DNA from 4 places in the Agrobacterium burrii genome. Region 4 is predicted to be linked to each of the others. Evidence: predicted binding sites of a transcription regulator. Region 4 holds the regulator's gene; each other region holds the start of a gene.
The links. The regulator PhoB, encoded in region 4, activates phosphate uptake and scavenging genes when phosphate is short. The targets are predictions, from matches to a motif close to TGTCATNNANCTGTCAT.

Region 1 (7,219 bases), on a different contig from region 4:
CCCTTGGTGTGATCGGCGCAAGCGGCTCCGGCAAGAGTTCACTGGCACGGCTTCTCGTCGGCCTCTGGCGGCCGCTCAAAGGCGCCATTCGGCTGGATGGTGCGACGCTGGACCAGTGGCCGGCCGAGGCGTTGGCCCGCCATATCGGCTACATGCCGCAATCTGTCGAACTGCTGGACGGCACAATCGCCGAAAATATCGCCTCCTTCGATCCGGAAGCGAGTTCGGAAAAGATCATCACGGCGGCGCGTGCGGCGCGAATTCACGATCTCGTTGTCAGCCTGCCGGACGGTTACTCCACCGAGGTCGGAGAAACCGGACGGCAATTGTCGGCGGGGCAGAAACAACGGATCGCCCTTGCGCGAGCGCTTTATGGTGAACCGTTTCTGGTCGTGCTCGACGAGCCGAATTCCAATCTCGATTCAGAGGGTGAGGATGCGCTGACCGCGGCCATTCTCGGGGTTCGCGAACGTGGCGGCGTGGCCGTCATCATCGCCCATCGTCCAAGCGCGCTTTTTGCCGTGGACAAGGTGCTGATGCTTGCCGACGGCCGCCAGCAGGCTTTCGGTCCGAAGGAGGAAGTGCTTGCCAAGGTGCTGCGCCCGGTTGGCGGCACGGCAGGCGCGCTCAAGGTCGTGCAGGCGGCGGAAACAGGAAAGGCTTGAAAATGGATGAATGGCAGACACTCAGGCGCTCGATCCGCAATCACCTTGTTGTCGGAGGTCTCGGATTTCTGACCCTGACGGGCCTGTTCGGCGGTTGGGCGGTTGGCACGGAGATTGTCGGCGCGGTAATTGCGCAGGGATCGCTGGTGGTTGAAACCAGCCTCAAGAAAGTCCAGCATCCGGCGGGCGGCGTCGTCAGCGAGCTGATGGTGCGCGACGGCGACCGGGTAAAGGCTGGCGATGTGGTGATGCGCATTGATGCGACAATGACGAAGGCCAATCTGGCCATCGTCGTCAAAAGCCTCGATCAATTTACCGCTCGCAAGGCGCGGCTTGAAACTGAGCGCGACCGAGCCGGTAGCGTGGTGTTTCCGCAGGCTTTGCTCGTTCGGGCCGATGATGCCGAGATTGCCGCGGCGATGAACGCGGAGCAGCGTCTTTATGAAACCCGCAAGGCCGTCCGTGAAAGCAAAAAAAGCCAGCTCGAACAGCGTGTGCGACAGCTTCGTGATGAGATAACCGGCATGGAGGCTGAGCGGGCAGCAAATTTCCGCGAGCAAGGGATGGTCGATGAGGAATTGAACCGCTTTCGCTCCCTGCACGAAAGGGGCCTGATGGAAAGAAGCCGGCTCAGCACGCTGGAGCGTCAGGCGACGGATATCGAAGGCGATATCGGTCGGCTGATGGCGGGCATTGCCGGCGTCGAGGCGAAGATCAGTGAAACGGCACTGCAAATCCTTCAGGTTGATGAGCAATGGTCGGAAGAGGTCGGCTCGGACCTGCGTGAAATGGAAGCCCGCATCGGCGAATATGTCGAGCGGCGCGTGGCGGCTGAAGACCAGTTGAAACGTGTCGATATCATCGCGCCGCAGGATGGCGTCGTGCATCAGCTTTCAGTGCACACCGTCGGCGGTGTTGTGGCGCCCGGTGAGCCGATCATGATGATCGTACCGGAGGTGGACAAGCTGGTGGTTGAGGCCAAGGTTGCGCCGCAGGATATCGACCAGATTTATTATGGTCAGCTGACGAACCTGCGCTTCTCCGCCTTCAACCAGAAGACCACGCCGGAAATCACCGGAACGGTGGAGCGTATTTCTGCGGATGTGACGGTGGATCAGCGAACAGGTGCCAGCCACTACGTGGTGCGTGTTGCAACCTCTCCGGAGCAGATAAAGCGGCTTGGGGAATTCAGCCTGATGCCCGGCATGCCGGTGGAAGCCTTTATCACTACCGGTGAGAGAAGCGTTTTGTCGTATTTTCTCAAGCCTCTGCTCGATCAGGCTAACCGGACGTTCCGCGAGGTCTGACGGTTTGTGCGTCGGGTTATCGGCCGGCAGAAGCGCCGCGACGGGAAGGACAGGCGGCCAGCAGAGGTCTTGCCCATCCTTCCCGTAAACGGTTGGGATGAGGGTGAGCAGAAGCTCAGTGCCGACCTAACCGGCATTTCTTTCTGAAAACGATGCGGCTTGTGACGAAAAGCCGGCCACACAGAATTCCGAAAAAACGAAGCGTCGATATTACCCTCAAGAAAAACGCCGTGCATCCTTCAGGCGCACGGCGTTTTTTATCATAGAACCGGCTTTCCATTGTACGGGCAGCCGGTTCTTTTGTGCTTATGCGTCAGCCGATCTGCGCGTTGTCGTCACGCTTGATGGCGATGACGGCAGAGCGCGGCAGCTTGCCTTCGCCGTCCGGGAAGGGGGCGTCGGGGTGCTGGATGCCGACGAAGTGGGTGCGCTTGTCGCCGGACCATGTCTGGCCGGTGACTTCGGAACCCTTTGGCGCGGTCAGGAAGCGCTCGATGCGGCCGGTGGCCGGGTCGCCCGCCAGCATCTGGTTGTTGCCCTGGCCGGCGAAGTTGCCTTCGTTGCTGTCTTCACCGTCTGTCTGGATCCAGAGGAGACCGGTACTGTCGAACATCATGCCGTCGGGCGAGTTGAACATGTTGCCTTCGTTGATGTTCGAGGAGCCGGCAAAGGCGTCCTTGTGAACGGAAGGGTTGCCGGCCATGCAGAACAGGTCCCACTTGAACTTTGGATCGGCATGGTCGTCATTTTCCGGATACCAGCGCACGATCTGGCCATATTCGTTCTTCTCGCGCGGGTTGGCGGCATTGATTGCCATGGCGTCGCCGCCGGCATTCGCACGCAGCTTGCCGTCCTTCATTTCGCCGCGGCGGCTGTTGTTGGTCAGCGCGCAATAGGCTTCGATGGCGACCGGGTTGATGGCGACCCATTCCGGGCGGTCCATGGTGGTCGCACCCACCTTGGAGGCGGCCTGACGGGTGAAGACGCAGATTTCGTCGATCTTCATGCCGGTGGTTTCAGGCGTGAGAGCCATCCACTCGCCAGCGCCGTCTTCGGAGAATTTGGCGACGTAGAGCGTGCCTTCGTCGAGCAGTTTGGAGGTATCGCCGCCCGGAACATAGATGCCGTTGGAGACGAATTTGTAGAGGAATTCGCCACGCTCGTCGTCACCCATGTAAACGACGACGCGGCCGTCACGGGCAATCACCATGGCGGCGTTTTCGTGCTTGATGCGGCCAAGCGCGGTGCGCTTGATCGGGGTGGAGGAGGCGTCCGAAGGATCGATCTCGACCACGTAACCGGCGCGGCGTGGTTCGTTCGGGTTCTTGGCAACGTCGAAACGTGCGTCGAATTTCTCATAGGCGTAGCGCGTCTCGGCGACGATGCCATAACGCTTGTAGTCATCGGGCAACTTGAAGGCGGTATCGGCAGTGCCGAAATAGCCGTTGAAGTTTTCCTCGCAGGTGAGGTAGGTGCCCCAGGGCGTGCGGCCGGCACCGCAATTGTTGAAGGTCCCGAGACAGTCGACACCATCGGGATCGGCGGCGGTCTTGACGAGATCGGAGCCTGCGGCCGGGCCGGAAAGCTTCATTGGTGTATTGTGGTGGATACGGCGGTTGAACGGGCTGTCGAGAACGATTTCCCAGCCTTCGTTGCCTTCCGCGACTTCCATGACGGTAACGCCCTGCATGTTCTGCAGGATCTTCACGTCGTCGGCCGTCTTCGGGTTGCCCTTGTCCGTGTGCGGGAGGTTGATTTCCGGGTTTACGTATTCATGGTTGACGGCGATCAGCTGATGGGCGCCGACCATGAAGAGTTCCATGCCGTCGGTGTTTTCACCGAAGACCTTGTCGGAGTTTTCAACGCTGACAGCCTTGGCCGGGTCGAGATCGGGAACGTTGGAGAACAGCGGCTGGCCCCACTTGGCAACCGGCTTCCAGCTGTAACCTTCCGGCACGTGAATGGTGTGGTCGGTGGCGGCGGCTACCGGCTTGAAGGGGAAGCGGCCGGCGGCGGCTTCCTGCGCTTCGGCCGAAGTGCTGGTCATCAGGTTGCCGAGCGTGCCCATGGCAGCTGCGGCCGAGCCGAAGGCCAGCACGCCACCGAGGAAACCGCGGCGGGAAATCGCGGTCTCGACCACGCGGTCGAAATCGGTTTCGGCCGGCGGCGGGTTTTGCAGTTCATCCCATTCGTCCCAGGACAGCTTGCTCGTATCGATGTCGGTCATATCGTATCTCCACCGTTTACATGTTTGGAATCATTCCAACAAGCTGCGTACCGCTTGAGTATTTCACACGGATGACGGGAGGAGTGGCTTTAAATATGAGATTGTGAGAACAGAATTTGCCATTTTTCCCTCATTGCGGGAGAAGGACGCGCGTAAGCACGAGGCCGTCGAAATGGCCAAAGCGGAAGGAAATCTCAGTTCCCTCACGCCAATTGCCGGTGAGGTCGGCGGTCAGTCGAAGTGAGCCCGAGCCATCGGCATCGTAAGCGGATAATTCGGCCGCCTCAAAAAAGAAAAGCCGTTTCACAGTTGGATAAAGCGCCTTGAACAGGCTTTCCTTGGCTGAAAAAATCAGCCCGGTCATGAAGGGATCAATGCCTTTTCCTAGCTTGTGACGCTCATTCGCTGTCAAAGCCTGTGGGGCAATATCGCGGGCTTCCTCTTCGGTCAAAAGCTTTTCGATATCAATGCCGATGCCGCAGAAGCGCCTGTCGGAGCCAGCAACGGCAATCGCCCGGTCGCGGCTGTGGGAAATCGCGCCGACCACGCCTTCGGGCCAAATCGGCGCGCGGTCCTCTCCCATGCCTGGAAAAATGGGCCGGCCGGTGAGATGGCGTATGGCTTCCGCCGCGCATCTGCGCCCGGCGATGAATTCCGCCCTGCGTCGGGCCGCAGCGTGCAAAAGCTGCGGCGGCAAGGGAGGGACCTCGCCGCCGCAACCTTCGTCGTCGCTGTAACGAAGGGTGAGGCAATGGCAATCGCATCTGTCGCCCGGCCAAGGCCAGATGGCCTCGGGTGGATCGCCGGAGGCGGCTTTGCGATGAAACGCTGTTGCGATGGCCATGTCCGTCACCCTCATCCAGCGGTCGAGGTCAGGCGGCGAGCGTTGCGCCGCCGTCGACCACGATCTGCTGCATCGTCACGTGGCCAGCCTGATCGGAGGCGAGAAACAGCACCGTATCGGCAATATCGTCCGGCCTTGCGATCTTGCCGAGTGGAATGCCAAGCTTGAACTGCCCCGGCAAGCCAGCAACCAGCCGCTCCTTGCCGTCGGGATCGTTCAGCATACCGGCCAGCATCGGCGTATCGGTGGAGCCGGGTGAGACCACATTGCAGCGCACGCCATAGGGCGCAAGCTCAAGGGCGGCGCAATGGCTGAGACTGACCAGCGCCGCTTTGGAAGCGCAATAGGCCAGCATGCCGATGCGCGGTACCACGGCGGCATTGGAGCCGACATTGACGATTGCGCCACGCCGCTGCCGCTTGAAGATGCCGCTCCATTGCCGCAGCAGATAGAACGGGCCTGCGGCATTGACATCCATGCAGGCTTTCCAGTCTTCCGGCGTCAGGCTTTCGCTGTCGCCGAGCCGCAAAATGCCTGCGGCATTGACGAGAATATCAAGACCACCCCATTCGCTTTCGATTGCCTTGCCTACTCTTTCCACCGCCGCAGCGTCGGTGATATCGAGGGTAATCTGGCGGAAGGAGGCTTCGGTTGTGTCGGCCAGAAGATCGAGGCCGATAACCTCGGCCCCTTCCTCGATGAAACGTTCGGCGATGCGGCGGCCGATGCCTTGGGCCGTGCCTGTCACCAGCACACGCCGCCCGGTAAATCTATGTTGCGTCATCTTGTCCGTCCGCTCAGGCTGCAAGCCGCTTTTCTTCGATCAGCGCCCACCAGGCGGAAAGTGTGGGCACACGCGCAAGCTCATCAAAGCCGACGGTGACGCCGCGTTCCTTCAACTCGCCGGCAAGCTTCATGACCTGCAGCGAGTCCAGCCCGTAGAAGATCAGGTTTTCATCCGGGTCGATCTCGCTTTCGTCCTCCACCATTTGCAGAACGCGGGCTTTCAGCCAATCGCGGGTGTCTGTGGCCTGCTCGGTGCCGGTGAGGCGTGCGGTGTCGATCACCACGCCGCAACGTGTCGCTACATATTGCAGCGCCATGCGATGTTCGGCTTCCGAAAAATCGGCAACCCCGTCGCCGATCATGAAGGGCTGGATATCCTTCATGAAAGCTTCCACCGCCGTCATCATGCAGCCAATATGGGCGTAAACGCCGCCGACGATGATCTGGTCGCGGCCCCAGCCTTTCATGCGTTCAGTAAGATCGGAACGCTGGAAGGCGCTGTAGCGCCACTTGGTCAGCACCACGTCATCAGGTGTCGGGGCGAGCTTATCCACCACCTTCTGCAGTTCCGGGTCGACGACGGTAAGGCCCGGTCCCCACATGTCGTTCAGGAGCGCCCGGTCGCCCGGCGGCTGTTCATGCGGTTGAGCCGTGTAGATGACCGGTACGCCGTTCTGAACCGCCCAGGCCTTCACCTTCGCGAGATTGTCTATGAGGGTCGTCATCAGCTTGCCGTCGGCTTCGTAAAACCGCAGGAAATAACGCTGCATGTCGTGAATGAGCAGCACGGCGCGCTTGGCATCGGGCTGCCATTTTGTCTTGTTGGTCGGAAAGCTCGTGGCAACCGGCATCGGATAATCGGAGATAGTAGGGATCGTCATGAAGACCTCGGTGGTTTGGCGCGCCGGGCGGCGCGTAATCTCGTGGTTTGGGGACGCCCAGTTGAGCGTCCCTTTCGATATGAGCGCGTGTCAGGCACTGACGGCGACGGGTGCCGCAAGTAGGTCGCGCAGGTGTTTCTTGTCGATCTTGCCGACGGCGGTGAGCGGCATCGCGTCGATGAAACGCACCCGATCCGGCAGCTTGTAATCCGCGACGCCGAGAGCGGCGAGATGCTGGCGGATGGCCGGCGCTTTCAGCGCGGGATTGCGCGAGACGACGAAGACGCAGCTTTTCTCACCGAGAAGTTCGTCCTGCATCGCCACCAGCGCGGCATGCGTCACATCAGGGTGCCGCAGGATCAGGTTTTCCACCTCTTCCGAGGCAACTTTTTCGCCGCCGCGGTTGATCTGGTCCTTCACCCGGCCGACGACCCGCAGATAACCTTCGGGCGTGCGCTGCACGACATCGCCGGAGTAATAGAAGCCCTGTTTGTCGAAGACCCGGGCAC
Region 2 (7,219 bases), on a different contig from region 4:
CCGAGCCGCGTGCGGGCATGCGCTCGGGCCATATGCCCGGCGCACGCAGCCTGCCCGCGACAGCCTTTTCCGAGAACGGCCATTTCAAGGACCTCACCACCATCCGCAAGATGGTGGCAGACGCCGGCATCGATCTCAATCAGCCGGTGGTGACGAGCTGCGGTTCTGGCGTCACCGCCGCCGTCATCACGCTGGCGCTGGAATCGCTCGGCCATCGGGACAACTCGCTTTATGACGGCTCCTGGTCGGAATGGGGCGGACTGGAAGACACGCCTGTCGTCACCGGCCCCGCGGAACCTGTTCCCGTGGTCTCGCATGGGCCTTTGAAGGCGCATGTGACGCAGCTGGAAATGACGTCGCCTCCGAAGGTCAGCCTGCCTATCCCCGTCAATATTCAGACGGCGCTGATGCGGGTCACCGATATTCCCCTGCACTTTTATCGCTATCTTTACTGGCGAGTGGGGAAACGCTGGCATTGGCAGAAGCGCATGCGCATGAGCGACGCCGAACTGTCCGCCGTTCTCAAGGACCCGAAGAACAGCGTCACGGTTCTTTACATCAACGGTGCCGCTGCCGGCTTCTTCGAGTTGAACAAGGCAAGCGACGAGGTGACCGAGCTTTCCTATTTCGGGCTGCTCGAAGAGGCGATCGGTGCTGGCGTCGGCAAGTGGTTTCTGTTGCAGGCGCTTTACGCTGCCTGGCAGGATAACCCTAAACGGGTGACGGTGACGACCAACACGCTCGATCATCCGCGCGCGCTGCATCTTTACCAGATGATGGGATTTTCGCCCGTCGGCACCTATGAGGCCTGGGTAGAGCCGCTGTCCGATACCGAGCTTCTCGAAATCTCATTGCGCAACTGAGGTTTCGGCTCGTTGGGGGCGGCGCATGCCGTTCCCCGACGCCGACTGTCGCGATAGTCAGGCCTTGTCGATGATCAGGTGGGTGGCGCCCTCACCCGCCACCGTTTTGGTGGGGCGATAGCCGAGTGCCGGCAAGTCCAGCCCTTCGAACAGATTTTCGCCCTTGCCGAGAAACACCGGCGCCAGCGCCAGATGCAATTCATCGATCATGCCTTTGGCCATATATTGCTGGATGGTGGAGACGCCGCCGCCGATGCGGACATCCTTGCCGTTTGCTGCCACAAGCGCGCCATCGAGGGCCGCCTCGATACCGTTGGTAACAAAATGGAACACCGTACCGCCCTTCATCGTGAAGGACGGGCGCGCATGGTGTGTCAGCACGAAAACCGGCACGTGATAGGGCGGTTCCTCGCCCCACCAGCCTTTCCAGTTTTCATCCGGCCATGCGCCGCGGATGGGGCCAAACATGTTGCGGCCCAAAATCCATGCGCCGATATTTTCGAAGCTCTTTTCGGAAAAATCTTCGTCCATGCCGGTCGAGCCGCCTTCCTTGCCGAACATGCGGTGGAAGGTGCGGGTCTTGAACGCCCACTGATGCAACTCTTCGCCGTTCACACCCAGCGGGTTCTGCAGGCTCTGGTTCGGCCCCGCGCCATATCCATCAAGCGAAATGGAGAAATTGCGAACGACAACCTTCGGCATGGCACTTTACCTCCCATTCAGGAGGCCAGATCGCCAGCGTCCGGCAATCGACCTCAGATTTCCCGTTCCAGAACGACCGCTGCTGGGATTTGCCCCCCGGCAGCGCCCTTGTCTTCCGTGACAGTGTTCATGAGATGATCGGCAATCAGCTCCGCCTGGAATTTTCCAAGCTCATAACAATAAGTGATCTCCCGCTTTTCCGCCGACCAGTAGACATCGGGACGGCCGCAGGTTCTGGCCGTGAGCTTGACGTCACCCTTCAGACCGTAAGCGCCGAAACTGCGGCTGATGAGATCGAGAACTTTCGATTCCTTGATCATGATGGCGTAGGGTTCAAGCTCGGGATCGCGTGGCGGCATGTAGCTGACGGTGAATTTGGACGGCGTCTGGCTGCGATGGGGGCTAAGGAAACTCTCCCAGGCCGAAGCGACGCGCGGATAGGCAGCAGCGCACTTGTCGAACTCGGCCTTGTCCAGACCCATCATGGCTGCCAGATCGCCATATCCGTCCTTGTCGCGGCCGACCATCAGGCAGGCCATGTTGCGGTCACGGCCTTTCTCGGGAACGAGCGCGGAAAAGACCGGCGCTTCGTGCTCGGGCAAGGTTTCCGCCTCGCGTCCCAGATACCAGCTGTCGGTGGCGTTGACGAGCGCGGTGTCCAGCCATTCCTCGTTGGCCTGAAGAATGAGCGTGCCCGCCAGCTGATCTGCCGGGGCCTGCACGCTGCTGGTTTCCGGCGCGCCGAAATCCGATATCAGCATGCGCGCACCCTCGTGATAAAGCGAGAAGATGGCGTTGCCGATGACGAAATTGACCGCCTGCTGCAGCTGGTCGTCGGACAGGCCATCGAGACCGGCGGCAACCTGTGCCTGAGCCGGGGCCGTCAACGAAACAAAAGCCAGCGGAACGGCGGCCAGAAAACGACGCAACATAAAATCAGACCTTCCGGGAACGAGGAGCGTCACTGATTCCTGATGCAAACGAAACACGCAATGGGCTGGTTGCATCACCTGTCAAGAATCGGGTGGATAGTGCTCCGTTTCGGGATCATAGCTGCAAAGAAGCAACGCCGATCCGAACCAGAGAGAGCCCGCCATGACCGATCTCGTTTTTACAGCAATGCCGGCTAAGGAAGCTGAGGCCTTCCGCGCGGGGGCTGCCGACGCCTATGGCAACCAGCCGGAGAAAGCCGTTTCTCCCGGCGGCATGCCCTGCCGTCATTGCCTTTCCCAGATCGATGAGGGTGAGCAGATGCTGATCCTCGCCTACCGGCCCTTCCCTTCGCTCCAGCCCTATGCCGAAACGGGTCCGATCTTTCTGCACGCTGAGGCCTGCGAGCACTATCCGAAGACGGATGCCGTTCCACCGATACTGGACAGCCCCGACTATATCGTGCGCGGATATGGCGCCGACGACCGCATCGTCTATGGCACCGGCGCGGTGACGGCGACAGGCGAGATCGTATCGCGCGCGCAACATCTGCTGGAACGCGCGGACGTTGCCTACGTCCATGTGCGCTCCGCCCGCAACAATTGCTATCAGTGCCGTATCGACACAGCATAATCGCCGATTACTTACAATTTTAACAGAAGGGCTAAACGGCTTTCAAACTTTGTGCCCCATGATGCAGTTATCGGAAACAATTGATTTGAGTAGCAAAATGACAAACAACCTCAATATGGCGACCCGCAGCGCAACCCGCAGCAAGACGAGGATTTTTGCGACCGTGCACTATTTCAGCCAGTCGACCAGAGGCCGGGTGCTGGACCTCTCCGCCACCGGCATGGCGCTCGAACTGGACGGTACTTTCGCTGCCGCCAAGGGAAGCCGGGTGAAAGTGCAGAGCGAGGATCTCGGCTTCATCGAGGGCGTCGTGCAATGGCAGCACCAGAACCGCCTCGGCCTGCAGCTGAAACTTTCCACCAACACGCTGGCGCAGCTCTCCTCCTATTTCCGCTTCTTCCACGAAGAAGTGAAACCGACGCTCGCTCGCTGATCTGCTCCCCCCGAAAGCCGGAATGCGCTGCCCGGACGAAGCGCATCTCCCGATGTGGAAGCGTGCACATCACGCCCCTATGACAAAAAATTTATCAAACGGTTGAAAACAGGCCTGTCTGTCACCGGCTTGTCATTTTGGTGATGGACTCCTCGGCGATTGCTTCTACCCTGTCCGCTTCTCATGACAGAGCAAGCTTCATCCGAAGGAGTTCCCATGTCGTCGCTTCTCGCTCTCCACCCCGTCACCCGCCGTTCGCTGCTCGGCGGCATTGCTGCCTCTTCGGCGCTGGTGCTGCTGCACCCCTTCGCCGCCCGCGCCGCTGCCAATCAGGCGCATCTGCGCATCATGGAAACGACTGATATCCACGTTCACGTCTTTCCCTATGATTATTACGCCGACAAGCCGAACGACACGATGGGTCTGGCGCGCACCGCCTCGATCATCGGCGCCATCCGCGCCGAGGCCGGAAACTCGATGCTGGTGGATAATGGCGACTTCCTGCAGGGCAACCCGCTCGGCGACTATATCGCCTATGAGCGCGGCATGAAGGCCGGCGACAAACACCCGGTAATCAACGCCATGAATGTTCTGGGCTATGATTGCGGCACGCTCGGCAACCACGAGTTCAATTACGGCCTCGACTATATGTCGAATACGCTGGCCGGTGCCGGTTTCCCCTTCGTCTGCGCCAACCTTACCAAGGGCCAGCTGGCCTCGGATCCGAAGCAGGACGATCTGTTCTTCAAGCCCTATGTCATCCTTGAAAAACAGATCCGCGACGGTGGCGGCGTGACCAGCCCGGTCAAGGTCGGCATCATCGGCTTCGTGCCGCCGCAGATCATGATGTGGGATTCCAAGAACCTCGAGGGCAAGGCCCAGACACGCGACATCATCGAGGCAGCCAAGGCCTGGGTTCCAGCCATGAAGGAAGAAGGGGCCGATATCGTCATCGCCCTTTCCCATTCCGGTATCGACGGCAAGGGCCAGAGCGACCGCATGGAGAACGCCTCGCTTTATCTGGCGGGTGTTGAAGGCATCGACGCGATCTTCACCGGCCACCAGCATCTCGTCTTCCCCGGTCCGAAGACCTGGGACGGCATCGAAGGTGTTGATGCGGTCAAGGGTACGCTTCTCGGCAAACCCGCCGTGATGGCCGGTTTCTGGGGCTCGCATATGGGCCTTATCGACCTGCTGCTCGAAAAGGACGGCAAGAGCTGGAAAATCGTCGATTTCACCTCCGAAGCCCGGCCGATCTACCACCGCGACGATAACCGCAAGATCGTCGCCGACTTCACCGACAAACCGGAAGTCATCGCCGCCGCCAGGGCCGATCACGAGGCTGCCCTTGCCTATGTGCGCCGCCCGGTCGGCAAGACGTCCGCCCCGCTCTATTCCTATTTTGCGCTGGTGGCCGACGATCCCTCCGTGCAGATCGTCTCCAACGCCCAGACCTGGTACATCAAGGACATGCTGAAGGAAGGGCAATATAAGGATTTGCCGGTGCTTTCGGCGGCAGCGCCCTTCAAGTCCGGCGGTCGCGGCGGTGCGGATTATTATACCGATGTCCCCGCCGGTGACATTGCTATCAAGAATGTCGCCGACCTTTATCTTTACCCCAATACGGTGCAGGCGGTGCTGATCAATGGCGCGCAGGTAAAGAACTGGCTGGAAATGTCCGCCGGCATGTTCAACACGGTCGAGGCTGGTGCGAAGGACGCACCGCTGCTCAACGCAGATTTCCCATCCTATAATTTCGATGTCATCGACGGTGTCACCTATCAGATCGACATTTCCAAGCCGGCGAAATTCGACAAGGACGGCAAAGCGGTCAATCCCGACAGCAGCCGCATCGTCAACCTTCAGTTCAACGGCAAGCCGATCGATCCCGAGCAGAAATTCGTGGTAGCGACCAATAATTACCGCGCCGGCGGCGGCGGCAAATTCCCCGACATCGCCGCCGACAAGGTAATCTTCGTGGCGCCCGACACCAACCGCGACGTGATCGTGCGCTATATCATCGATCAGGGCACCATCAACCCGTCAGCGGATGCCAACTGGTCCTTTGCGCCGGTTGCCAATACCTCCGCAATCTTCGAGACCGGCCCGAAAGGCCGCCACTACGCCGCCGAGATCAAGGGCGCGAAAATCGAGGATGCCGGCGACGGTGCAGAAGGTTTCGCGAAGTTCCGTCTGGTTCTCTAAGAGAACCCTGCGCTCCAGGCGATAAATAGCCGGGAGCTTTCTTCAATCGCGGTTGGGTTTATGTCCGACGTCATCGATCCGGGTTGCCGATTGTATAGCGCAGGGGGTGCGGCAGGTTTCTTCTCCCCGAGGGGGAGAAGGTGGCCCGAAGGGTCGGATGAGGGGGCAAGGTTGCCGGATTTCGGAGAGCTTGCCCCCTCATCCCGCTGCCGCGACCTTCTCCCCCTCGGGAGAAGAAACAAGCGGCACTTTCACAGACCTATTTCAACAGCCAATGTCACTCAGCAGCGACAGCAATATTCCGCTGCTTGTTCGCTTCGAGCATACCACTGAAATCCTTATGATTCGGACATGCCGACAGACGCTGTTGAAACGCCGTGGCCAACCACTGGCCGGCGGGTCCGGCCGGTGAATCCACCCGGCGGAGCGCAAAAAGTGGATATTCCCCCTGCTCATAGGCCTCGAGTTCGAGCGCCTTCAGGCTGCCATTGGTAAGATCGTTGCGAACGATCGAGGCGGGCAGACCGCCCCAGCCGAGACCGCCCTTGATAAGCTGGTATTTGGTGGCGATATCGCTGACCCGCCATGTCTTGTAGGACAGCACGTTGAAATCACGGCCCTTTGTCAGCCCCGACGCATCGGTGACGACCAGCTGGACCTCTTCACGCACATCCGAAAGGGTCAGCGGCCGGTCGATCTGCGCCAGCGGATGATCCGCAGCGACGACCGGCAGCATGAAGGAATGGCCGACTTTTTCGGCGACGAGTTCGTCATCCTGGCGCATCAGCGCCCCGCCGATGCCGATGCCCGCCTTGCGGGAGAGCACCATGTCCATGACCATACCCAACTCACCGACATTGAGGCTGAGACTGACCGTTGGGAACTCCTTACGAAAATCCCGCAACACCGCCACCATGGCCTCCGCCGGAACCATGGTGCTGATGGCAACGGAAAGCTCCGCTTCAAGCCCCTGCTTCAGCCCCTTGGCCCGGGCGCGCATTTCCTGCAGGCCGGCGACGATGCGCCTTGCATCCTCCAGCATGGCGCGGCCCTCGTCGGTCAGCTTTGGCTGGCGCACGCCGTTGCGCTCGAACAGGGTGACTTCAAGCTGGGCTTCCAGATTGGCGATGGTGTAGCTGACCACCGACTGGGCGCGATTGAGCGCCCGCGACGCGGCGGAGAAACTGCCGGTCTCGGCAACGGTCAAAAATACCTGCAATTGGTCGAGCGTCGGGTTCGCGTCCATGTCCCATCCATTTCATCGATAGATGGCTTTCATATTATCACAGTTTTCTTGATGGCAGTAATTTTTCATATAGGGGCAAAGGAAGGGCGTCGTGCTCTCCCGCCCTCCCAAGGCGCCCGTCAATTCATCGCATATGCAAGGAAAGACCATGTCCAACATTCTGCTCATCACCTCCAGCCCGCGTGGCGACGAATCGGTTTCGAACAA
Region 3 (7,219 bases), on a different contig from region 4:
CCATATGGACATGCCGCGCCATGATCGTTTCGAAGTGGTCTTCGGTGATATGGAAGATTTCCGCGATCCGGCCGAGGAAGGCCAGCTCCCGCTCGTGGATCAGCCCATCGGCCTTGGCGATATGGAACAGGCCGTCGATGACGCTTTCCAGCATCTCGCAATTGTCGTGGCCGGAACCGCAAAGACCGGCCAGCCGCTCGGCATAAGCCTCGTACCCGGCGACGTCCTGACGCGCGAGATTATAAAGACGTGCAACGTTTCGCGCTTCTTCTTCGGGAAAATCGAAGATCTGCCGGAAGGCGCGCACCTCGGCATCGTTGACGACGCCATCAGCCTTCGCCATCTTGGCGGAGAGTGCGATAATCGCTACGGAAAAGGAAACCTTGCGCCGCGTCTCCGGATCACCTTCGAACAGGGTACGGATGGCTTCAACCACGCGTCCAAGCGCACCACCTGCCGCGTCGCCGATTGCGCCGAGCAGCCGCTCCCACAGGGATGAAATTTGCAGACAGGCAAAATCGAACATCATGACGCCAAGCATGACGGGATATTGCCGTGAATGCAATATGTCCGGCAGTGCTGCGGCATTAACTTTTATTCATCTTTGCGACAGTTTTGCTTCAGGAACAAGAGCGGGGCAAACAGCATGACCGGGGTTTTCCACAGGCGCAACGAGTGGACACCGGCAGCTGGCAGCCTCGATGCGGATTGAAACGATTATATTCGGCCAGTTTCCTCAAGCCGCTGAAAACCCGCGAGAAATCGGCGTTTTTCTTGATAAATTCACTTTACACCTACACGCGGCTGTCGCATCCATTTGCCAGACATGTATTTGAGTATATGCAAAAAGGAGAGCCATGATGGCCAAACAGAAAGTCGCAATGCTGACCGCGGGTGGCCTTGCCCCCTGTCTCTCTTCGGCCGTTGGCGGCCTGATCGAGCGCTACAGCGACATTGCGCCTGAAATCGACATCGTGGCCTATCGCTCCGGTTATCAGGGCGTGCTTCTGGGCGATCGCATCGAGATCAACAAAGACATGCGCGAAAAGGCGCATCTGTTACATCGTTATGGCGGTTCGCCGATTGGCAACAGCCGCGTCAAGCTCACCAACGCCGCCGATTGCGCCAAGCGTGGGCTGGTCAAGGAGGGTGAAAACCCGTTGCGCGTCGCCGCAGAACGGCTGGCCGCTGACGGCATCACCATTCTCCACACCATCGGCGGCGACGATACCAATACCACGGCCGCCGACCTCGCCGCCTATCTCGGCGCCAATGGTTACGACCTCACCGTCGTCGGCCTGCCGAAGACGGTGGACAATGACGTGGTACCGATCAAGCAGTCTCTCGGCGCATGGACCGCCGCCGAAGTTGGTGCCGCCTTCTTCGACAATGTCAGCAACGAACAGAGCGCTGCGCCGAAGACCTTCGTGATCCATGAAGTCATGGGCCGCCATTGCGGCTGGCTGACAGCGGCAACCGCGCGCGCCTATATCCAGAAGACCAGCGGCAATGAATATGTCGAAGGCCTGATGATGAACACGCAGATGAAGAACATCGACGGCATCTACCTGCCGGAAATGGCCTTCGACATCGAGGCGGAAGCCGAGCGTCTGAAGGCGATCATGGACAAACACGGCTACGTCACGCTGTTTGTTTCCGAAGGTGCCGGCCTTGATTCGATCGTTGCCGAACGGGAATCGTCCGGCGAAGCCGTCAAGCGCGACGCCTTCGGCCATGTGAAGATCGACACCATCAATGTCGGTGGCTGGTTCCAGAAGCAATTTGCCGGCCTTATCGGCGCGGAACGCTCCATGGTACAGAAGTCAGGCTATTTCGCCCGCTCCGCCCCGGCAAATGGCGCCGATCTGCGCCTCATCCAGGGCATGGTCGATCTCGCCGTCGAAAGCGCGCTCAACAAGGTCTCCGGCGTCACCGGCCATGATGAAGATCAGAACGGCAAATTGCGGACGATCGAGTTTCCGCGTATCAAGGGCGGAAAGCATTTCGACCTTTCTGCAAAATGGTTTACCGAAGTGATGGAACACGTCGGTCAACCGTTCACAGCGGCCTAATTTTACGATAGGCTAATTAATGCGGTGACAGGGAGGGCAAGGAGGAAGAGAATGTCTGGACAGGCCTGGCTGATTTTTTGTGCAGCATGTGCCGTTGTGTTCGCACTTCCCTCTCCCCTTGTGTTCTCTGTCGCTTCCTATGCCGCCATCCGCGGCAAGAAGACCATCTTCGCCTCCGTCAGCGGCGGCGCGCTCGGCATCGTCACGGCCATGACGATTTCGGCCATTCCGGTGGCCGGTCTGGCTTATCTGCCGCAATCCTTTCTGGGTATAGTGCAATGGGCCGGCATCGGCTGGCTGATGCTGTTTCTGCTGTGGACATTTGCGACGCCCGCCGCCCAGGCGGCCAATGCCGACAACGACAATCTGCCAGGCAAATCATGGAGCGGCATTTTCCGTGATTGTTACGCCATTGCCGCGTTGCGTCCGCGCTACTTCACGTTCTTTCTGGCGCTGTTGCCGCAATTCATGTCCACCTCCGGCAACGCCGTGGAAACGCTGGCCATGGCGCAGGCCGCGATCCTGCTCGTGGCGCTCGCCGTTCTGACCGCACAGGCGCTGTTTGCCGGCGCCACACTGGCGCTGGTGCGCCGCATGTCCGGCGAGAAAAAAATCCGGCCGAAGTACCGCACCCACTTCATTTCCGGCCGCGCCGTCAGCGCCGGATACAGGCGCATCGCGGCCTGAAAAACCGGGACGCCACGTCCCGGCTTGCCGCTATCCTTACAATAGGGTAATGAAGGCTCGACGGGACACTGCCTGCTTCGCTTGACGCGGGGGTATCGAGAGACAGGCATAACGAAGGCGGCAACATGCGAAATTCGGGCAAATTCCGCGGAAGAAGTGCACTTCTTCTGTCTTCCACCGTGGGTCTGGCATTGGCATTGAGCGGCTGCACCAGCGTCGAATATACCGCGAAGGAAGGTCCGAACGGCCCGAAAATCGCGACAGTCAACCCCGCTACGGCACCCGCCCAGGCATCGACGCAGACGACAGCAGCCGAAACGGTACCCGGCGTAACACCCGCCGCACCGGCGACCCAGACCGCTGATGCGGCAACCGCTCCCCAGCCTGCAGCACTTCCCAACGCAGTCGCCGTCAAGGGCGGACGCGTGGCCCTGCCGCCGGCTTCTGAAATCGCCGCCGCCGCGGCAATCTCCGCGCAGATGCAACAGCCGGTCGAAGTGGCGCAGGCAGGTGTGACAACATCCGCGCCGACCGCGGCAGCAGCTCTCGCACCGACAAACGCCACTCCGGCTGCGGCCGCGATCGAAACCGCCAGTGCTGCGGCAAAACCGGCCGCTCACAACGCCGCCGCCGATCTGCCACAGGTCGTTGCCGTGAAGGGCAGTTTCCCGCCCGCACCGCCGCCGCCCGGCTCGCCTTCCATCGGCACGGAACTGACGGCCGAGCGGAAAGTCATCCCGCTGCCGAAGCCCGACAGCACGGTTCTCGCCTATGCTTCCGGCCCGACCAACGCCGCCCTTGCCGCCATCCGGCAGAACGAAGCGATGACGGTGCCGCTCAAAGCAGCGCCCGCAGGGCGCGAAAAGCTGAGCGGGCTGATTTCCAAATATGCCGTCATGTATAATGTGCCCGAAGATCTGGTTCACCGCGTTGTGCAGCGTGAGAGCATGTACAATCCCGGCGCCTATAACAGCGGCAATTTCGGCCTGATGCAGATCAGGCACGCCACGGCCCGCTCCATGGGCTTCGATGGCCCTGCTTCTGGCCTGTTCGATGCCGAAACCAACCTCAAATACGCCGTCAAATATCTGAGCGGCGCGTGGCTGGTGGCCGATAACAACCGCGACAACGCGGTCCGTCTTTATGCTCGCGGTTATTATTACGACGCCAAGCGCAAGGGCATGCTGCACGTTCTGCGGAAGTAATAGCTTTGACTATGGTGAAGAAGCCACGCAGCTTGCAGCTTCTCTGGTAAACATGCCAGGTACTTTGTTTCGTCATCCTTGGGCTTGTCCCAAGGATCTAAGCGCATCGAAAAAATCGATCCGTTACAGATCCTCGGGACAAGCCCCAGGATGACGTCTACGTGAGTGCGTGGCTCGCATTCCCATCTAGCGACGCGCTCTTCTTTGGTGTCCGGTTCAGGGCGGGCACGGGCTGGTTTCCGACCGTCTTTCTGATTCGTTGCTTTCACCCACAGCCCCTGTCATCAAACTGTAGCGTCACGGTTGTAGACGCCTCTCAATCGACTGAGAGGTGAACATATGACGAGTGCGGCACCCAAGACCGGCTTCAGCAAAAACACGAAACTGAAGTCCGCATTGCTCCAGCACAAGGCACTCTCCAAAAGCGGCCTGTCCGAACGGTTCTTCGGAGTTCTTTTCTCCGGTCTCGTTTATCCGCAAATCTGGGAAGACCCGGAAATCGACATGGAGGCGATGGAGCTGGGCGAAGGCCACCGCATCGTCACCATCGGTTCGGGCGGCTGCAACATGCTGGCCTATCTCTCCCGCAACCCGGCCAGCATCGATGTCGTGGATTTGAACCCGCATCACATCGCCCTCAACAAGCTGAAGCTCGCCGCCTTCCGCCACCTGCCCGCCCATCAGGACGTGGTGCGCCACTTCGGCCGCGCCAATACGCGCAGCAACAGCAACGGTTACGACCGTTTTATCGCCGATCACCTCGACGACACGACCAAGGCCTACTGGTCGAAGCGCACCCTGTCCGGTCGCCGCCGCATCTCTGTGTTTGACAGGAACATCTACCGTACCGGCCTGCTCGGCCGTTTCATCGGCGCCGGTCACCTCATGGCCCGCCTGCACGGCGTCAAGCTGACGGAAATGGCCAACAGCCGCACGATGGATGAACAGCGCCAGTTTTTCGACAGCAAGGTCGCGCCGCTGTTCGACAAGCCCGTGGTGCGCTGGCTGACGAAGCGCAAAAGCTCGCTTTTCGGCCTCGGCATTCCGCCCCGCCAATATGACGAGCTGGCCAGCCTTTCCGACGACGGCACGGTTGCCTCCGTGCTTAGGGAGCGGCTGGAAAAGCTCGCCTGCAATTTCCCGCTCAGCGACAATTATTTCGCCTGGCAGGCCTTTGCACGCCGTTATCCCGAGCCGCATGAAGGCGCCCTGCCCGCCTATCTGAAGCCGGAATATTACGAGACGATCCGCAACAATACCGCCCGCGTCGCAGTGCACCACGCCACCTATACCGAGCTTCTTTCCAAAAAGCCGGCAAGCGGTGTTGATCGCTACATTCTCCTCGACGCGCAGGACTGGATGACGGACGGGCAGCTCAACGAATTGTGGTCGCAGATCAGTCGCACCGCCGCAGCAGGCGCGCGCGTCATCTTCCGCACCGCCGCCGAAAAAAGCGTTATCGAAGGTCGGCTCTCCACCGCCATCCGCAACCAGTGGGTCTATCTCGAGGAGCGTTCGCAAGAGCTGAACGCCATGGATCGATCAGCCATTTACGGCGGCTTCCATATCTATCAGAGGGCTATGGCATGAAAACCATCGGCGAGAATGTGGGCCTTGCAGACAGCGCGCATGCGGGCATGATGGACCGCATGTATCGCCACCAGCGGCATATCTACGATATTACCCGCAAATATTATCTTCTCGGCCGCGACCGGACCATTTCCGGCCTCGACGTACCGAATGGCGGCACGCTGCTGGAAGTTGGCTGTGGCACCGGCCGCAACCTGCTTTTGGCCAGCCGCAAGTTTCCGCAGGCAAAACTGTTCGGCCTCGATATTTCTTCCGAAATGCTGCTGACCGCATCGGAAAATTTTGCCGGCAAGGCGGAGCGCCCCATCCTGCGCGTGGCCGATGCCACTGCCTTCCGCGCCGCTGAATTCGGCCAGCCTGACGGTTTCGACCGCGTCATGATCCCCTATGCGCTATCGATGATACCCGATTGGGAAAAGGCGATCGAGCAGGCGCTCACGGCGCTGAAACCCGGCGGCTCGCTGCATATCGTCGATTTCGGCCAGCAGGAACAATTGCCGAAGTGGTTCCGCACCCTTCTGCAGGCGTGGCTCACCCGTTTCCACGTCACGCCGCGCGCCAATCTTCGTTATGTTCTGGCCAATATGGCTGGCCGCTTTGACGGTAATCTTGAATTCGAAGAGATTGCCCGCGGTTACGCCTGGCGGGCCATCATCACGCTTCCGGTCGCCGAAGTGCAGCCGAAAATCAGCCGGATGTTGGCGGACGCCTGATTTTCGACGGATTGCGCCTTGTCGATTCGGATGCAGGCGCGGCACCGCCCGATACTATTCCAACCGCTGCGCACCAGAGAGAACTCCGGCGTTTTCTTGCGGACCGGATGACAAATCGCTTCATATTCAGTGCCTTGCAAGGCCGAAAAAGGCCGTTGCCCCTTGCCATATCAGTTTGTTTACCATGTTATGGCTAAATTGGGAGATGCGCCGCGCCATGTTGCGGCTGCGGGATGGGCAACAACACTTTCATCAGGGTTCAAATGCGGCTGCGTTTATCGGCACTATTGTCGGCTTTGCTATTGATCGGCGGCTGCACCTCCACGAGTTACGACCTGCTTGAAACCGCATCCGTTTCCAAGCCGAAATTCGCCGATACCGATCCGCAGGATTTCGGCATGAACAATCCGCATCGCCATGAGGTGCACGGCATCGACGTGTCCAAATGGAACGGCGACGTCGACTGGCAAACCGTGCGCAAATCCGGCGTCTCCTTCGTCTTCATCAAAGCGACCGAAGGATCAGACCGCATCGATCCGAAATTCGGCGACCATTGGCGCAGTGCGGCAGCGGCAGACATTCTGCACGCGCCCTACCATTTCTACTATTTCTGCTCGACAGCCGATGCTCAGGCCGACTGGTTCATTCGCAACGTGCCGAAGGAAGCCGTCACCCTGCCCCCGGTTCTCGATGTGGAGTGGAACCCCTCCTCGCCCACCTGCAAGACAAGGCCCGCGCCGGGCATCGTTCGCGCCGAAATGCAGCGTTTCATGGATCGCCTTGAAGCCCATTACGGCAAGCGACCGATCATCTACACCTCGGTTGATTTCCACCGCGACAATCTCGTCGGCCAGTTCAAAAACTACCATTTCTGGGTGCGCTCCGTCGCCGCCCATCCGGCCAAGATTTACGAAGAACGGCAATGGGCCTTCTGGCAATATACGGCAACCGG
Region 4 (7,219 bases):
CTTGCCGCGCCCCTTGTTCCGCCCGGTGCCTCTCCGCTTCGGCGATTGTCTCCGGTTGACAGTTCCGATTCATCGCCATCCACATAATTGTTTATGGATTACAGATGGATAGGATGTATCAACCTTGACGCTTGCCAGACTTTGATACAGTCAAAAGGCAGGCATCTCTGGATGGTCCAGCGGTCTCGTTTTGATGACTTTTTGATTTGCCCGATATCGCACCGTGCTCTTGAGGCACGCCGAGGGAATTCTAATGAACACATCGATCCTTTTGCTGATACTGGCGCTGATCGGCATCGGCAGTTATCTGCTCGGTAGCCGCCGCGCCATTGCTTTGTCTGGCGGGCGTCCCTCCAGCATGCATTCCCGTGCCGGTTATCACGGTTCTTACGCTGTCGTCTGGGCGGTGCTGCCCGCGGCGTTCATTCTCTGTATCTGGCTTGTTATCAGCCCGTTGGTCGTCACTTCGGCGGTACGAGGCGATTTCCCTGAAGACGTGCGTGCCCAGTCCGAGGCGCAGCAGAGCCTGACCTACGGCATGGTGAGCTCCATCGCCCGTGGTCTTCAGCGCCTGACAACGGAAGAAACCGCGCAGGTCGATGCGGATACGGCTGCGGTAAGGCCGCTTCTGGCATCGAAGGGTGTGGCGATTGCCGGCGATCCCGAACGCTTCATGATCGAGGCCGCCCACACGCTGAATGCAATGACCTCCACCAGCCGCATTGCGATGATCGCCGTCGTGCTGGCGGCCGCGTTCGGTGGCGCCGCTTATGCGCTGCGTTCGATCGCTCCGCGCTTCCGGGCGCGAAACAAGGTCGAAAGGGTCATTCTTGCCTCTCTGCTCGTCGCATCGTCTATCGCGATTTTGACGACGATCGGTATCGTCCTGTCGATGCTGACGGAAGCCATCCAGTTCTTCAACATGGTTCCGGCACACCAGTTCTTCTTCGGAACGGTGTGGGATCCGCGTTTTGCGGCGGCTGGCTCAACGGATTCCTCCGGCCAGTTCGGTCTGATCCCGCTGCTCGCCGGCACGCTCTATATCGGTCTCGTCGCCATGGTGGTCGCCGTGCCGGTCGGACTGTTCGCGGCGATCTACATGTCGGAATACGCGACGCCGCGCGTTCGCTCCGTGGTCAAGCCGCTGCTCGAGGTGCTCGCCGGTATTCCGACGATCGTCTATGGCTTCTTTGCGTTGACGACGGTCGGTCCTTTCCTGCGAGACATTTCCACGCAGATCAGCGGCATCGCGACCGGTAACTACGCCAACTTCATCCAGGCGCAGAGCGTTATCACCGCCGGCTTCGTCATGGGCATCATGCTGATCCCCTATGTCTCTTCGCTGTCGGACGATATCATCACCGCCGTACCGCGCTCGCTGCGCGACGGCTCTCTCGGTCTCGGTGCCACGCGCTCTGAAACCATCAAGAGGGTCATTGTTCCCGCGGCACTTCCCGGCATCGTCGGTGCTGTGCTGATGACGGCGTCGCGTGCGATCGGCGAAACCATGATCGTGGTTCTTGCCGCCGGCGTTGCTGCCCGCCTGCAGATCAACCCCTTCGAACCCATGACCACCGTGACGGTCAAGATCGTCAGCCAGCTGACCGGCGACCTTGAATTCACCTCGCCGCAGACGCTGGTCGCCTTCGCACTGGGCATCACGCTTTTCGCCATCACGCTTTGCCTGAATATCTACGCGCTTTACATTGTGCGCAAATACCGGGAGCAATATGAATGACCGACATCGTTTCTCCCACAACCGGCGCTGCCGCCGCGAACCGGGCCACGCGCCGTGATATCGGCATCAAGCGCCGCTACGCCGCCGAACGCCGTTTCCGTGCTTATGGAATGGCAGCTATCTCGTTCGGCCTTATCTTCCTGTTTCTTCTGCTCTTTTCGGTTGTATCCAAAGGATACACCGCCTTCCAGCAGACGATGATCACCGTTCCGGTAGAATTTTCCGAACAGATCATCGATCCGAAGAATGAACGGGCCGCAAATCCCGCAAAGCTGATGACGGCCAATTATCCCGTCCTCGCCCGCGATGCGGTCGCCAAGGTTCTCGGCGTCGCGCCAACGGACCGGGCCGGACTTCGCGCCGTTAACGTCATGATCTCCGACAGCGTCCGCACCCAGCTGCGCGACATCGTCATTGCTGATCCTGCCGTCATCGGTACCACGCGCACTGTCACGCTTCTGGCATCGGGCGATGTCGACAGCGCCTTCAAGGGCCAGGTCGATCTGACGGTGGATGAAGCCAACCGCCGTATCTCGAACCAGCAGCTCGGCTGGATGAACCAGCTTGCCGAAAGCGGCCAGCTCGGCAAACATTTCAATACCGGGATCTTCGTCAACGGCAATTCGAGCCGTCCGGAAGCGGCGGGTGTCGGCGTTGCCCTCATCGGCTCCTTCTACATGATGATGATCGTGCTGGTGCTTTCGCTGCCGATCGGTGTCGCAGCCTCGATCTATCTCGAGGAATTCGCCCCGAAGAACCGCCTGACTGACCTTATCGAAGTGAACATCAACAATCTGGCGGCTGTTCCCTCGATCGTCTACGGTCTGCTTGGCCTTTCCGTCTTTATCAACTTCATGGGCTTTCCACGCTCGGCCTCTCTGGTCGGCGGCCTCGTCCTGACGCTGATGACGTTGCCAACGATCATTATCGCGACCCGCGCCGCTTTGAAGGCCGTGCCGCCGTCGATCCGCGCTGCAGCACTCGGTCTTGGCGCCTCGAAGATGCAGACGATCTTCCATCACGTCCTGCCGCTTGCAATGCCGGGCATTCTGACCGGCACCATCATCGGCCTTGCCCATGCGCTGGGCGAAACGGCGCCGCTGCTCTTGATCGGCATGGTGGCATTCGTCGCGAATTATCCGACAACGCCGATGGATCCGTCCACGGCGCTGCCGGTGCAGATTTACATGTGGGCGAACGAAGCTGAACGTGCCTTTGTCGAAAGAACATCCGGCGCTATCATCATCCTGCTTTTGTTCCTCATCGTCATGAATGTTGGCGCAATCCTGTTGCGTCGCCGCTTCGAACGGCGTTGGTAGAGGGAGATTGAGCAATGAACATGTTGTCGGAAGCAGCAGTTGAAAAGGCGCTGGACAAGAAAATGAATGAAGTTACATACAAGATGATCGGCAAGGACGTTTCGGTTTTTTACGGCGAAAAGCGCGCGCTTTACGACGTTAACCTCAATGTCCGCGAGAACACGGTGACTGCGCTCATCGGTCCGTCCGGTTGCGGTAAATCCACCTTCCTGCGCACCTTGAATCGCATGAACGACACGATCGATGGCTGCCGGGTCACCGGCAAGATCACCCTCGACACCGACGATATCTACGACCAGGCGATCGACGTCGTGGAATTGCGTGCCCGCGTCGGCATGGTGTTCCAGAAGCCGAACCCGTTCCCGAAGACGATTTACGAGAACATCTCCTACGGTCCGCGCATCCACGGTCTTGCCCGCAACAAGGCGGATATGGACCAGATCGTCGAACAGAGCCTGCAGAAGGCTGGTTTGTGGAATGAGGTCAAGGACCGACTGCATGAATCCGGCACCGGCCTTTCCGGTGGTCAGCAGCAGCGTCTGTGTATTGCGCGCGCGGTTGCCGTCAGCCCGGAAGTTATCCTGATGGATGAGCCCTGCTCGGCGCTCGATCCGATCGCAACCGCCAAGGTCGAGGAACTGATCCACGAACTGCGCGCCAACTATACGATCGTTATCGTCACGCACTCCATGCAGCAGGCAGCACGTGTTTCCCAGCGGACCGCCATGTTCCACCTTGGTCATCTTGTCGAAGAAAACGAAACGGACAAGATGTTCACCAATCCGGACGACCAGCGCACGCAGGACTACATCATGGGCCGCTTCGGCTGATTTCCGGCCGGCGCTTTATCGAAACCGAACAAGACTGGTGCCTTTGCCGTGCCCCGCTGGCGTGTACGTGCATGAAGGCCAAGCCGGAGGATTAGACCATGACACAGACAACGACCCATTCGCATATTCTGTCCGCTTATGACGACGAATTGAAGTTCCTGACCCGCCGCATCGCCGAAATGGGCGGTCTGGCCGAGCAGATGTGCGCGGATGCCGTGCGCGCACTGGTCAATTCCGACGCTGCGCTGGCGCAGAAGGTTATTTCCGACGACGCGATCCTCGATCATTCCGAGCGCGAGATCGGCGACAAGGCCATCGTCACCATCGCCAGACGGCAGCCTGTCGCGGCCGATCTTCGCGAAATCATCGGCACGCTGCGTATTGCCGGCGATCTCGAGCGCGTCGGCGACCTTGGCAAGAACACTGCCAAGCGCGTTATCGCGGTTGCCGGCACCGGCGTGCCACGCAAGCTTGCCCGCGGTCTCGAACATCTGTCGGAACTGGCGCTGGTGCAGCTCAAGGAAGTACTTGACGTCTATTCCACGCGTTCCGCCGAGAAGGCCAACGCCATCCGCGAGCGTGACGAGGAAATCGACGCCATGTACACGTCGCTCTTCCGTGAGCTTCTGACTTACATGATGGAAGATCCGCGCAACATCACCACCTGCACGCACCTCTTGTTCTGCGCCAAGAACATTGAGCGTATCGGCGATCATGCGACGAATATCGCTGAGACAATTTATTACATGGCCACCGGCAGCCAGCCGGAGGGCGAGCGTCCGAAGGACGATAGTTCCAACACACTCGGTTCTGTGACCGAATAACAGACAAGCAGAAGCTTGCGGAGTTCAGCATATGGTGCCCAAGATTGCAGTTGTGGAAGACGAGGAAGCGTTGAGCGTCCTCCTTCGTTACAATCTCGAGGCTGAGGGATATGACGTCGACACGATACCCCGTGGCGACGAGGCGGAAATCAGGCTGCAGGAGCGTATTCCGGATCTTCTCATCCTGGACTGGATGTTGCCCGGCGTTTCCGGCATCGAGCTGTGCCGGCGCCTGAGAATGCGGCCCGAAACCGAACGCCTGCCCATCATCATGCTGACAGCGCGCGGTGAAGAAAGCGAGCGGGTGCGCGGTCTTGCCACCGGCGCCGACGATTATGTCGTCAAGCCGTTTTCGACGCCGGAACTTATGGCCCGGGTCAAAGCGATGCTGCGTCGCGCCCGTCCCGAGGTTCTTTCATCGGTGCTGAAATGCGGCGATATCGAACTGGATCGCGAAACCCATCGTGTTCACCGCAAAAGCCGCGAAGTCCGTCTTGGGCCGACGGAATTCCGCCTGCTGGAATTCCTAATGACATCTCCGGGTCGGGTGTTCTCCCGCTCGCAGTTGCTGGACGGCGTCTGGGGTCATGATATCTATGTCGATGAGCGCACCGTTGACGTTCACGTCGGACGCCTGCGCAAGGCGCTTAATTTTTCTCACATGCAGGATGTCATCCGCACCGTCCGCGGTGCCGGGTATTCGATGGAAGCTTGAGCGAAGCCGGGTTTGCAGCTTCAGTGAGCACAAAATCCGACCAAAAATCAAAAAGGCCCGACACCATTCCGGTTTCGGGCCTTTCGGTTTTGAACATTCCCTAAAAATGAAACTCCATCCGTTGAACGGCCAATCGACGGCCCGCGGGTATCCGGATTGTGTGGCAAGACACGGCGGTGATGGCGGAAACGGTCAGGCATGCCACTGGCGTATTTCCCAACCGGCCTGATTTTGTCAAAAAAAACGGGCCAGAAGGCCCGTAGTTTTTGAGTGCTGAATGCGTGCCGCAACACTCAAGCCTTACGGCGCTCACTGACCGGCTGATAAGCGAGCTTCGCATGGAACTTGCAATAGGGCGAGGATTCCAGCGCCTCGCAACCGCAGAAGTGGAAGTCATCCTTCAACGGGTCGCCGACCGGCCACTTGCAGGTGCGCTCCGTCAGTTCCGTCAGCGTCAGGCGACGGGAAATCGGCGTAACGACATTTCTGGAAGAAGGAACGTAGTCGAGAACTTCGGCGGTCTCGATGCCGATTTCTTCGTGCAGCGCTGTTGCCGCGTTCGAACGGGTGAGAATTCGGGCCGGCGCCGCATTGACGCGGCCCGCGAAATTTGTCGCGCGCGGGGCAGGTGCTGCTGTGCGCTTGGGCGCGGAGCGTGCCGAAGTGACCGGTCCGCCAGCCTTGACGCGTCCCGGCAGATTGAGACGGTGGACCTTGCCAATCACGGCATTACGGCTGACGCCGCCCAGCTGTGCTGCTATCTGGCTGGCGCTAAGTCCTTCGGCCCACAATTTCTTGAGTTTCTCGACCCGCTCGTCTGTCCAGTTCATGCCGCTTCTCCGCTTGTCGCGTATATTTCGGCAGAATCCATCTCCGTCTCGCGGGTGTGCCGCAAGCGTGGTTCCTACCGGATTTTAGGTGACTAGTTCCGCCGCAATGCAGTCTAGTAATTAGCGATTAACCTAGTGCCAGCCCGACTCCGTGGCAAGAGTCGCGGGAATCATCTGGAATCGATTTTCCGGTTTTCCCCAACTTGCTGGGGTGTTGAGTCAGAAAGGCAACACCTTGGGGCTCTCCCGCGGCTGCCTACTAGTGCTTGAGAAGCCCGGGAAACGCGGACTTTTGTTGACATCGGCAAACGAACTGACAATAGTGCCCCTGCCGCCGCGAGGCGGCATTTTTGATTTTCAGGCGAGGGATAACCCCGCGAGCCTATTGACAACCTTATGACAGCGCATCCGCGCAAGGAGTGATACAGCCATGGCCGAAGCCGGCGCGCCATTGTTTGATACGTTTTCAAGAGCCCCCCTGCGCTTCGAGCGCGGTGAAGGCGTCTGGCTGTTCACGGAGAGTGGCGAACGATATCTGGATTTTGCAGCCGGTGTTGCGGTCAATTCGCTGGGCCACGCCCATCCGCACCTCGTGGAAGCAATCAAGACGCAGGCCGAGAAGGTCTGGCACGTCTCGAACCTCTATGAAGTGCCGGGGCAGGAAAAGCTCGCCAAGCGGCTGACGGAGGCAACCTTCGCAGACAAGGTGTTCTTCACCAATTCCGGTGCTGAAGCGCTGGAATGCGCCATTAAGACGGCGCGCCGTTATCATTATTCAAAGGGTCATCCGGAAAAGTTCCGCATCGTCACCTTCGAAGGCGCCTTCCATGGCCGCACGCTGGCGACGATCGCTGCCGGCGGTCAGCAGAAATATCTCGAAGGTTTTGGCCCCAAGGTCGAAGGTTTCGATCAGGTTCCTTTCGCCGATATCGATGCCTTGAAGGCCGCCATCACGACTGAGAC

Region 1: a site for PhoB is predicted at 4,260-4,276, ahead of JZX89_RS12940 (PhoX family protein). Genes of this name have one in related genera too.
Region 2: a site for PhoB is predicted at 3,681-3,697, ahead of JZX89_RS01385 (bifunctional 2',3'-cyclic-nucleotide 2'-phosphodiesterase/3'-nucleotidase). Genes of this name have one in related genera too.
Region 3: a site for PhoB is predicted at 4,244-4,260, ahead of JZX89_RS09390 (BtaA family protein). Genes of this name have one in related genera too.

Annotation. Positions count from the first base shown of each region.
Region 1 is NZ_JAFLNA010000006.1:59,798-67,016, reverse strand. Features, by position in the region: gene JZX89_RS12950 (type I secretion system permease/ATPase) at 1-665, shown strand, start outside; gene JZX89_RS12945 (HlyD family type I secretion periplasmic adaptor subunit) at 668-1,972, shown strand; gene JZX89_RS12940 (PhoX family protein) at 2,286-4,199, opposite strand; gene JZX89_RS12935 (4'-phosphopantetheinyl transferase family protein) at 4,330-5,043, opposite strand; gene dhbA (2,3-dihydro-2,3-dihydroxybenzoate dehydrogenase) at 5,072-5,827, opposite strand; gene JZX89_RS12925 (isochorismatase) at 5,841-6,710, opposite strand; gene JZX89_RS12920 ((2,3-dihydroxybenzoyl)adenylate synthase) at 6,801-7,219, opposite strand, start outside.
Region 2 is NZ_JAFLNA010000001.1:247,248-254,466, reverse strand. Features, by position in the region: gene sseA (3-mercaptopyruvate sulfurtransferase) at 1-863, shown strand, start outside; gene JZX89_RS01405 (dihydrofolate reductase family protein) at 921-1,565, opposite strand; gene JZX89_RS01400 (DUF4344 domain-containing metallopeptidase) at 1,619-2,497, opposite strand; gene JZX89_RS01395 (DUF1203 domain-containing protein) at 2,661-3,128, shown strand; gene JZX89_RS01390 (PilZ domain-containing protein) at 3,226-3,561, shown strand; gene JZX89_RS01385 (bifunctional 2',3'-cyclic-nucleotide 2'-phosphodiesterase/3'-nucleotidase) at 3,778-5,766, shown strand; gene JZX89_RS01380 (LysR family transcriptional regulator) at 6,044-7,012, opposite strand; gene JZX89_RS01375 (FMN-dependent NADH-azoreductase) at 7,161-7,219, shown strand, end outside.
Region 3 is NZ_JAFLNA010000004.1:105,954-113,172, reverse strand. Features, by position in the region: gene JZX89_RS09410 (J domain-containing protein) at 1-529, opposite strand, end outside; gene JZX89_RS09405 (pyrophosphate--fructose-6-phosphate 1-phosphotransferase) at 861-2,072, shown strand; gene JZX89_RS09400 (LysE family translocator) at 2,124-2,759, shown strand; gene JZX89_RS09395 (lytic transglycosylase domain-containing protein) at 2,885-3,964, shown strand; gene JZX89_RS09390 (BtaA family protein) at 4,304-5,554, shown strand; gene JZX89_RS09385 (class I SAM-dependent methyltransferase) at 5,551-6,267, shown strand; gene JZX89_RS09380 (glycoside hydrolase family 25 protein) at 6,531-7,219, shown strand, end outside.
Region 4 is NZ_JAFLNA010000005.1:356,403-363,621, forward strand. Features, by position in the region: gene pstC (phosphate ABC transporter permease subunit PstC) at 254-1,738, shown strand; gene pstA (phosphate ABC transporter permease PstA) at 1,735-3,057, shown strand; gene pstB (phosphate ABC transporter ATP-binding protein PstB) at 3,072-3,887, shown strand; gene phoU (phosphate signaling complex protein PhoU) at 3,986-4,711, shown strand; gene phoB (phosphate regulon transcriptional regulator PhoB) at 4,743-5,426, shown strand; gene JZX89_RS12610 (GcrA family cell cycle regulator) at 5,720-6,256, opposite strand; gene JZX89_RS12615 (aspartate aminotransferase family protein) at 6,687-7,219, shown strand, end outside.